DNA from 3 places in the Lacrimispora struthionigena genome. Region 3 is predicted to be linked to each of the others. Evidence: predicted binding sites of a transcription regulator. Region 3 holds the regulator's gene; each other region holds the start of a gene.
The links. The regulator HrcA, encoded in region 3, represses chaperone genes, less so after heat shock. The targets are predictions, from matches to a motif close to TGTTAGCACTCNNNNNNNNNGAGTGCTAACA.
Positions count from the first base shown of each region.

Region 1: the regulator HrcA is predicted to act here: its motif matches at 1,494-1,524, upstream of ACOAOT_RS24435 (Hsp20/alpha crystallin family protein).
Region 2: the regulator HrcA is predicted to act here: its motif matches at 1,434-1,464, upstream of ACOAOT_RS15240 (co-chaperone GroES).

Region 1 is NZ_JBMBWP010000002.1:3,268,741-3,272,024, reverse strand. It holds gene rfbF (glucose-1-phosphate cytidylyltransferase) at 1-560, opposite strand, end outside; gene ACOAOT_RS24440 (glycosyltransferase family A protein) at 583-1,365, opposite strand; gene ACOAOT_RS24435 (Hsp20/alpha crystallin family protein) at 1,588-2,010, shown strand; gene ACOAOT_RS24430 (M42 family metallopeptidase) at 2,045-3,073, opposite strand; gene ACOAOT_RS24425 (glutamine synthetase III family protein) at 3,204-3,284, opposite strand, start outside.
Region 2 is NZ_JBMBWP010000002.1:1,312,783-1,316,066, reverse strand. It holds gene bioB (biotin synthase BioB) at 1-650, shown strand, start outside; gene ACOAOT_RS15245 (hypothetical protein) at 738-1,292, opposite strand; gene ACOAOT_RS15240 (co-chaperone GroES) at 1,559-1,849, shown strand; gene groL (chaperonin GroEL) at 1,947-3,284, shown strand, end outside.
Region 3 is NZ_JBMBWP010000002.1:1,506,429-1,509,712, reverse strand. It holds gene ACOAOT_RS16185 (3D domain-containing protein) at 17-583, opposite strand; gene hrcA (heat-inducible transcriptional repressor HrcA) at 849-1,898, shown strand; gene grpE (nucleotide exchange factor GrpE) at 1,916-2,557, shown strand; gene dnaK (molecular chaperone DnaK) at 2,610-3,284, shown strand, end outside.

The DNA.
Region 1 (3,284 bases), 1.8 Mb from region 3:
CCGTTGATCAGGCTGGCATCGGTCTCGTCCTTTTCCCGGAAGGAACGCACCACATCGCTATCATCAATATCTAAAACGCCCTTTAACTGGGCAATATTAACCGTTGTCATGCTTGCAATTTTCCCGTGGCTTTCATGGAATTTTAAAAGTGCATTTAAGTCCACATCACAGACTCCGTCTCCATAGGTAAGCATAAACGGCTCCTCTCCTATAAAGGGCTGTATCCGTTTGACTCTTCCGCCAGTCATGGTATTGAGTCCCGTGTCCACAAGGGTTACCTTCCACGGTTCGGAATAATTATTATGTACCTCCATGCTGTTGTTGGCAAGGTCAAACGTCACATCGGAGGTATGAAGAAAATAATCCGCAAAAAATTCTTTCACTACATACTGCTTGTATCCCAGACAGATCACAAAATCATGGAATCCAAACTGGGAATAATATTTCATAATATGCCATAAAATGGGCTTTTCACCGATTTCAATCATTGGCTTTGGTTTTAAATGACTCTCCTCGCTGATTCTCGTTCCAAGACCCCCTGCTAATAATACAACCTTCATCCTGCTTCCTCCTGACATTTTCTTATTCATATTCATGGTAAGCCTTCCGGTAAAAATGCATCAGCACTTTTACAACTGGTCCCGGCCACATCTTTTTAAACATCTCTGTCTCTTCTTTTATACGGCTGTTATCCTCTATGGCTGCCTTTGTCGCTGCTTCGTCATGGACCCGATAATAAAGAATGGGTTTCTCCACACAGATAAAACGTCCTGGCCGCTTAGACAGCTCGTAAAGCGTATCCCAGTCCAGGGCAAAATGATAGGGGGAGGTAAAGAGTGGTTCCCCCAATTGTTCCTTATTATATGCACATGCAGGACAGCATATGGAATTTCCAAAAAGCAGGACACTTTTTTTAACCCAGGACAGATGACTAAGGAAGCGCAGCCTTAAAGGCAGACGTAAAATCCGCTTGATAAATTCAACCGGCTCAAATGCTGCCAGCTTGTCCTTCTTTACAACAACATAACCGCCGGTAAATAAAGTCATGTCCGGATATCGTTCATAACAATTCAGCAGATTTTTTACATAGTCTTTCTGATACAGATCATCCTGGTGGGCAATGGTCACAAATGTGGCATCTGCCATGTAATAGGCAAAATTCCAGTCATCCCGGATACTGCTTTTCTCGTGTCTGATAAAAAGGGGAATCCCGTACTGATCAGCCAGACCTCTTATATAGGTACTTGGCGTGGAAGTACACAAAATCACATCGGATTCCACACTTTGGGTTTTAATCGATCGGATACAGGATTCCAGATAAGGCGAATCCTTATATGCACAGATTGCAAATGTATGTGGTTTCATTCTTTACCTCAAAATACGTTTGTTTTTGTCTGGCTATGATTATATCATAAAAACAATAAAACATACTACCATATTCATTATTTTGAAAGAAATTGGGGGTATAACAGCAAAAAATAAATTTTTTATTAAATTAGCACTCACCCGTTGACAGTGCTAACAATGCGTGTTATATTACATATATAACAAATAAATCATTTAATCATTGGAAAGGAGATATGACCTATGATGATGCCTAGCATTTTTGGTGAGAGTTTATTGAGTAACTGGATGGATTTCCCCTTTGACCGTTCCTTTTTCGGCACAAAAGAAGGTATGAAAACTGATGTAAAGGAAGTTGATGACGGCTATGAACTGGATATCGATCTTCCAGGATTTCAAAAGGAGGATATTAAAGCCCGGCTCACAGACGGCTATTTAACCATAACTGCATCAAAAGGAGAGAATAAAGAAGAAAAAGACAAAGAGGGCCGTTATATCCGCCGGGAACGCTATTCTGGTAGCATGAGCCGTAGTTTCTATGTAGGCAATGCTGTAAAAGAGGAAGATATACGTGCTAAATTTGAAAATGGAATTCTGAAGCTGTCCGTTCCAAAGAATAAGAAAACTGAGATAGAACAGAACAATTACATCTCCATAGAAGGCTGAAAAAAGGAGGTCCTACCCACAGGACCTCCTTTTTTTATATCAGTTCTATATAAGCCTCAATCAGCTTTAATGTCTGTTCCATTCCTTTTACATGGGTCCGCTCTGTTCCATGGGAAGCATGTACGCCCTGTCCAATCAGTGCAGCCCTGATGTTATGTCCCCCACGGATGGCTGCGCCGGCGTCAGAACCGTAATGTGGGAATACATCCACAGCATAATCAATCTTTTTCTCCTTTGCCAGGGAAATGAGACGGTTGGTCATCTCATAATCATAAGGTCCGGATGAGTCCAGAGCACAGATCGATACCTTTCGTTCGTCCCCTGATAAATCATCTCCAAGAGCCCCCATATCCACTGCAATAAACTCTTCAATGTCTTCCGGTATCCAGCTTGCGCCAAATCCCACCTCTTCATAATTGCTGATTGCAATTTTTAACGTCTTTTTCGGCTTTCTCCCAGATTCACTGATGTCTTTTAAAACTCCTAAAAGAACTGCGACTGAAGCCTTGTCATCTAAATGGCGGGATTTGATATAGCCGCTTTCTGTATAGGAAAACATGGGATCAAAACTGATATAATCACCTTGTGATATCTCCAGCTTTCTCACATCTTCCTCACTGTCAACCATCTCATCTAACCGTACTTCCATGTTCTTTGGCTTTCTTTCCAAAGTTCTGGCGTCGTCATAAGTATGAACAGAAGGCTCTTTGGTAAGGATTGTACCGGTATAAGTCTTTCCGGTTCTGGTATGAACTTTGCAGTACATTCCCTCTATGGACTCCATCATATAACCGCCGACTGGAACCATAATGAGCATCCCTTTTGAGGTAATGGAACGCACCATGGCGCCCAGCGTATCAACATGAGCGGATAAACCAAGAACTTCCTTTTCTTCACCTGGAACTTCAATAATCAGTCCGCCTTTTTTATTATAACAGCAAGCATATCCAAACCCTGCAGCTTCCTTCTCCACTGCCTTTAACACTTCTTTGGTGTATCCGCTGGGACTTGGAATATTCACGATTTTTTCCAATATGGTTGTTACATATGTCATTGTTTCCATCATATTAGCCTTCTTTTCTGGTTTTTTTCTATTTTAGCAGATCTTATAACGGAAATCCAGTGAAATACGAAAAAGGCTGGAAAGCCATCCGGGCGTACCGGTATGCTTTCCAGCCAGTCATCACTTTTTATTATACTTCAAAAATCAGATCGCCGTAGCTTGGAAGTGGCCATAAATCCTTATCTACAATCATCTCCAGCTTATCTGCCGG
Region 2 (3,284 bases), 190 kb from region 3:
TAAGCGGTATCCGTTTTTCGGATCAGGAGATTGAGGCATTTGCCAGTGAGATTCAGAAACTGAAGAAAGAAAGCGATACTCCGGTCTGCTGTTCCATCGGATTTCTTACAAAAGAGCAGGCGATGATCTTAAAAGAAGCCGGTGTGGACAGAATCAATCATAATTTAAATACAGGCAGAAACTATTATCCCCATATCTGCACAACCCACACCTATGAGCAGCGGGTTGCCAATATTCAGATGCTGAAAGAGATGGGATTTGAACTTTGCTGCGGGGGAATCGTGGGATTGGGAGAGAAGCCGGAAGATGTGGTGGACATGCTGTTTGAGATTCGGGATTTAAGTCCAAAAGCAGTCCCCATTAATTTTCTCATACCCATAAAAGGTACGGCGCTGGAACATCAGAGTACAGCCATTCTAACCTCTGAATACTGCTTGAAAATACTTTGTCTTGCCAGACTTTTAAATCCCCAATCAGATATCCGGTGTGCAGCAGGAAGGGAACTTTATTTAAAAGGAAAAGAAAAATGGATGTTTCATGCGGTTGATTCTGTATTTGCTTCCGGGTATCTTACTGCAGGCGGAGAAAGCATTGACAGCACCATAAAAATGATTGAAGAAGCCGGGTTTGAATATTGTATTGAGTCTTGACGTTTATGTAAGAAATACAAATAAAGGAGCTGATTCCGAAACGTATCTTCCGGGATCTGCTCCTCTTTCCTGCATTTTGCAGAATATTTATTGTAATTCTTCTTCCACAATGGTGGTGGTATCATCTGAAGATTCTAAAGCTTTGGAATCTGTGTTATCTTCTGGTGCCTCATCTGCAGCAGGTTGTCCGGATTCAGAAGCGGAATAGTCAAGACCGCCGTCTTCAGTAATATCCATATCATCCTCTTCCATATCTTCCTTTTCCATTGCAGAATCAAACATATCCCTGGCTGTGTCAGCCACTGCAGAAGCTGCTTCCTTCGCTGTATCACTGACGATGGTAGCCGCATCCTTCATCATGTTTTTCGCCGCATTCGCTGCGTCTTTTGCTGCATCTGCCATATCGGAGGCTGCTGTCTTCAGCTCATCCTTGTTTGCATGAAGGGAAACATAGTTGCGGTTCATCGTACTGTCAATTTTGGAAATGTCATCATTCCCGTCATCTTCAAAATCATGGAAGTTTTCTTCCAGCTCCTTATGGAAGGATTTGTATTTTGTAAAATAAGAGATGCCGGCGGCAACAGCACCGGCGATAGTGGCAAGTGCCACGAATTTCCCAAAACCATTACCTCTTTTTGCCATTTTAAACACTCCTTTCATTCTCTTACCTATTGTAATACTTACCCGGAAAAAAATAAAGGTATATAATAAGAAAATTTCTATAAACTATGTAAGTAACGGCTCAATCCGTTTAAATATGGTAAATTTGTAAAAAAAATATAAAGTTAGCACTCAACTATTGACAGTGCTAATAATGAGTGATATAACATATTATGTGAATAAAATATAACTTCTTTCTAAAGGCCAATCAGAAAGAAATAATAAGAAGGTTATGAGGAGGAATTGCAATGAAATTAGTACCATTATTTGACAAAGTTGTGTTAAAACCATTGGTTGCAGAGGAGACAACAAAGTCCGGTATTGTTCTGCCGGGTCAGGCAAAAGAAAAGCCACAGCAGGCGGAAGTCATCGCAGTAGGACCTGGCGGTCTTGTAGATGGTAAGGAAGTTTCCATGCAGGTGAAAACAGGCGATAAAGTAATCTTCTCCAAATACTCAGGAACAGAGATCGAAACCGGAGAAGACGACGAGAAGTATGTAATTGTAAAACAGAGCGATATTCTGGCAGTAATTGAATAATAAACGCAGTACCGGCAGGTAACAGCAGATTTTGATAAAAAGGTGTGATTTCCTTATATAAGATCACAAATTAAACTTTAAACTGGAGGAATGAATCATGGCAAAGCAGATTAAATATGGCGTAGAAGCCAGAAAAGCACTTGAATCAGGAGTGAATCAGTTAGCAGACACCGTTCGTGTAACCTTAGGTCCGAAAGGAAGAAACGTTGTACTTGATAAATCATTTGGAGCACCGTTAATCACCAACGATGGTGTTACCATTGCAAAAGAGATTGAGCTGGAAGATGCATTTGAGAACATGGGCGCACAGCTTGTAAAGGAAGTTGCTACCAAAACCAATGATGTTGCCGGTGACGGTACCACAACAGCAACTGTACTGGCTCAGGCTATGATTAATGAAGGTATGAAGAACCTGGCAGCTGGTGCCAACCCAATCGTTTTAAGAAAAGGTATGAGAAAAGCTACCCAGGCAGCCATTGATGCTATTGCAAAGATGAGCGAGCCGATCAAAGGAAAAGCCTCCATCGCAAGAGTTGCAGCTATTTCTGCAGCAGATGATGAAGTTGGCGAGATGGTAGCTGACGCTATGGAGAAGGTTTCCAATAACGGCGTTATCACCATTGAAGAATCCAAGACCATGAAGACAGAGCTGGACCTTGTAGAAGGTATGCAGTTCGACAGAGGATACATTTCCGCTTACATGTGCACCGATATGGAGAAGATGGAAGCTAATCTTGACGATCCATATATTCTTATTACTGACAAGAAGATTACCAGCATTCAGGAGATTCTTCCTTTATTAGAGCAGGTTGTTCAGTCCGGCGCAAGACTTCTTATCATTGCAGAGGATATTGAAGGCGAAGCATTAACAACTCTGATTGTTAATAAATTAAGAGGAACCTTTAATGTAGTTGGTGTGAAGGCTCCAGGCTATGGCGACAGAAGAAAAGAGATGTTACAGGATATCGCAGTATTAACAGGCGGTACAGTTATTTCAGAAGAACTGGGTTACGAATTAAAGAGCGCAACTCTTGATATGTTAGGCCGTGCAAAATCAGTGAAGATCCAGAAAGAGAATACCGTTGTTGTTGACGGATATGGTGACAAAGCTGCCATTGATGCAAGAATTGGTCAGATTAAGAGCCAGATCGAAGAAACAACTTCTGAATTTGATAAAGAAAAATTACAGGAAAGACTTGCAAAATTATCTGGCGGCGTAGCAGTAATCCGTGTTGGTGCTGCAACAGAGACAGAGATGAAGGAAGCAAAGCTTCGTATGGAAGATGCTTTATCTGCAGCCAGAGCAGCTGTTGAGGAAGGCGTAATCGCAGGCGGCGGTTCTGCTTATATCCATGCAATCACTGAAATTGAAGGTCTTGTAAATGGTCTGGAAGGCGATGAGAAGACCGGCGGAAAGATCATCTTAAAGGCTCTT
Region 3 (3,284 bases):
TATGGACAATGATTTATTATCTTTCAATTACAGCAAATATCTCTTTTGACTGTCTTCCAAAAGCGAGAGCTTCTCCCCGGCTTCCGAAATAGATATCTACTTTGTTTCCTCTGATACCGCTTCCGGTATCTTCCACCGTATAGACAACGCCATCAATCATGACCTTTGATCCAAGTGGCAGTACAGTAAGATCTGCAGATAATGTGTGCAGCGGTTGTGGTATGGTTCCGGAGTAAGTCTTCTGCTGTCTTCCTGAGCTGCTGGGGCAGTAGGCTGTTGCAGAGAATATTCCCAGAGATGCTCCTCTTTCAAAAACCGGACCTGTGGGTGCTTTTTCTTCTGGCAGTTCTTTCTTTTCTATGCCCGGTCCTACCTGATCGCTCATCGTAGCGTCACTTGCAGTAGCAACCGTTTCGGTACTGTTCTTTTTCATTTGCTTATCCGTATCTACACTCCCTGACTGTTGGCTTGCTGTACTCTGGCTATCAGCCGTCTGGGCAGCCATTGCAGTAGTGGATAACAGCAGAATACAAAGGAGTGTCAGAAATCCGGTGATTCGGAATCGTCTTGAAAAACTAATCATGATTTACCTCGCAATCGTGTTGTTATGGTGTATCAATTACCATTATATTACAAAAGTGTTAAATGTCAAGAAAAAAATGTCATAGGCTTTGTAATATTTGATAGAAAATTGAGATAAAATGTACATGCAGGTCACAAAAACTTCATTTAAAAATTTTCAGGAATGTATTGACAAATGTAGAAAAAAAGAATATATTATGAAAAGAAGATGTTAGCACTCCTAAACGTCGAGTGCTAACAAATACCTCTGAAAGGAGCGTGGCAGTTTGGATGATAAGGATCAACTGGATGGACGGAAGATCATTATATTAAAAGCGATTATTAAAACTTATCTGGAAACAGGTGAGCCGGTAGGATCCCGTACAATTTCAAAGTATACGGACTTGAATTTAAGCTCCGCCACCATCCGGAATGAGATGTCTGATCTGGAAGAGATGGGTTATATTATGCAACCCCATACTTCTGCAGGAAGAATTCCTTCCGATAAGGGATACCGCTTCTATGTGAACACCATTCTTCAGGAAAAGGAAGATGAGTTTACAGAGATTAAAGAATTAATGATAAAGCGTGTGGACCGGGTAGAATCCATGTTAAAGCAGGTAGCAAAGCTGCTTGCCCAGAATACCAACTATGCAGCCATGATCAGTGCGCCCCAGTACCATCATAACAAGTTAAAGTTTATCCAGCTGTCCAAGGTAGATGAGGGAAAACTGCTTGTGGTAATCGTGGTGGAAGGCAATATCATAAAGAACACCATAATCCCCATTCGTTCAGAACTGAGCGACGAAGGGATATTGAATCTTAACATTCTTTTAAATAATGCTTTAAACGGGCTTTCTATAGAAGAGATCAATTTAGAAGTGATCAGCAGGTTAAAGGTCCAGGCAGGTCCCCACAGTGAAGTGGTGGACCGGGTTTTATCGGAGGTGGCAGCAGCCATCAGAGCCGATGATGAGGATCTTCAGATTTATACCAGCGGAGCAACCAATATTTTTAAATATCCGGAATTAAGCGACGGAGAAAAAGCGAGTCAGTTAATCGGTGCGCTGGAACAAAAGGAACTACTTCAGGAACTGGTAGATGATGTAAACAGTTCAGAAAGCAGCTCCGGAATCCAGGTGTACATCGGAGATGAAGCACCTGTACAGACGATGAAGGACTGCAGTATCGTTACCGCCAATTATGAACTTGGGGAAGGCTTAAGAGGTACCATCGGAATCATTGGCCCCAAGCGAATGGATTATGAAAAGGTACTCAATACGCTGAGGAATTTAATGACCCAGCTGGATACCATTTTGAAAAAAGATGAAAGGTAAAGGGTAGAATATTGAGCATGGAAGATGTTAAAACAGACGAGAATCTGGCAGAAGAGACGACAAATCAGGAAGATGCCGTTTCCTCTGAAAAAGAGATAGACGTTACTTGCGACGGTAAGGAAGAATGTTCACAGGAACAGGAAGAGACAGCAGAGTCGGAAGGCGATGCAAAAGAGGAGCCGGAAAAGAAAGGCTTTTTCGGTAAGAAGAAAGAGAAAAAAGATCCGAAAGATGAGAAGATTGAGGAGCTTACAGACCGTCTTCAAAGATCCATGGCTGAATTTGATAATTTTAGAAAGCGGACTGAAAAAGAAAAATCTGCCATGTTTGAAATAGGCGCTAAGGACATCATAGAGAGAATTCTCCCCGTAGTTGATAATTTTGAGCGGGGGCTGGCAGCGATTCCCGAAGCGGATAAGGAATCACCTTTCGCTGACGGTATGGAAAAGATCTATAAGCAGCTGATGAAAACTCTGGATGAAGCAGGGGTTAAGCCAATCGAAGCGGTTGGAATGCCATTTGACCCCAATTACCACAATGCGGTTATGCATGTGGAGGATGATTCTCTTGGAGAGAATGTAGTTTCCCAGGAACTTCAAAAAGGTTACACCTATCGGGATACCGTGGTAAGACACTCCATGGTTCAGGTAGCTAATTAATTATAAATCAGAAACTCTCACAATTTTGTTTAATAAATAGGAGGAAAAAACTATGGGTAAGATCATTGGAATTGACTTAGGAACAACAAACAGCTGTGTAGCCGTTATGGAAGGCGGTAAGCCAGTTGTAATCCCAAACAGCGAAGGCGTTAGAACAACACCGTCAGTTGTAGCATTTACAAAGAATGGAGAAAGACTGGTTGGTGAACCTGCAAAACGTCAGGCAGTAACCAATGCAGACCGTACTATTTCTTCCATCAAGAGACATATGGGTACCGATTATAAAGTTACCATTGATGGAAAGAACTACAGCCCTCAGGAAATTTCTGCAATGATTCTTCAGAAATTAAAAGCAGATGCAGAGGCTTATTTAGGAGAAAAAGTTACAGAAGCAGTTATTACCGTACCGGCTTATTTTAATGATGCACAGCGCCAGGCAACCAAGGATGCAGGAAAAATTGCAGGTCTTGATGTAAAACGTATTATCAACGAGCCGACAGCCGCAGCACTTGCTTATGGTCTTGATAATGAAAAAGAACAGAAGATCATGGTATACGATTTAGGCGGCGGTACATTCGACGTTTCCAACATCGAAATCGGTGATGGAGTAATTGAAGTACTTTCTACCAACGGCGATACCCGTTTAGGTGGAGATGATTTCGATAACCGTCTGACACAGTGGATGGTTGATGAATTCAAAAAGGCAGAAGGCGTTGATTTATCCGGT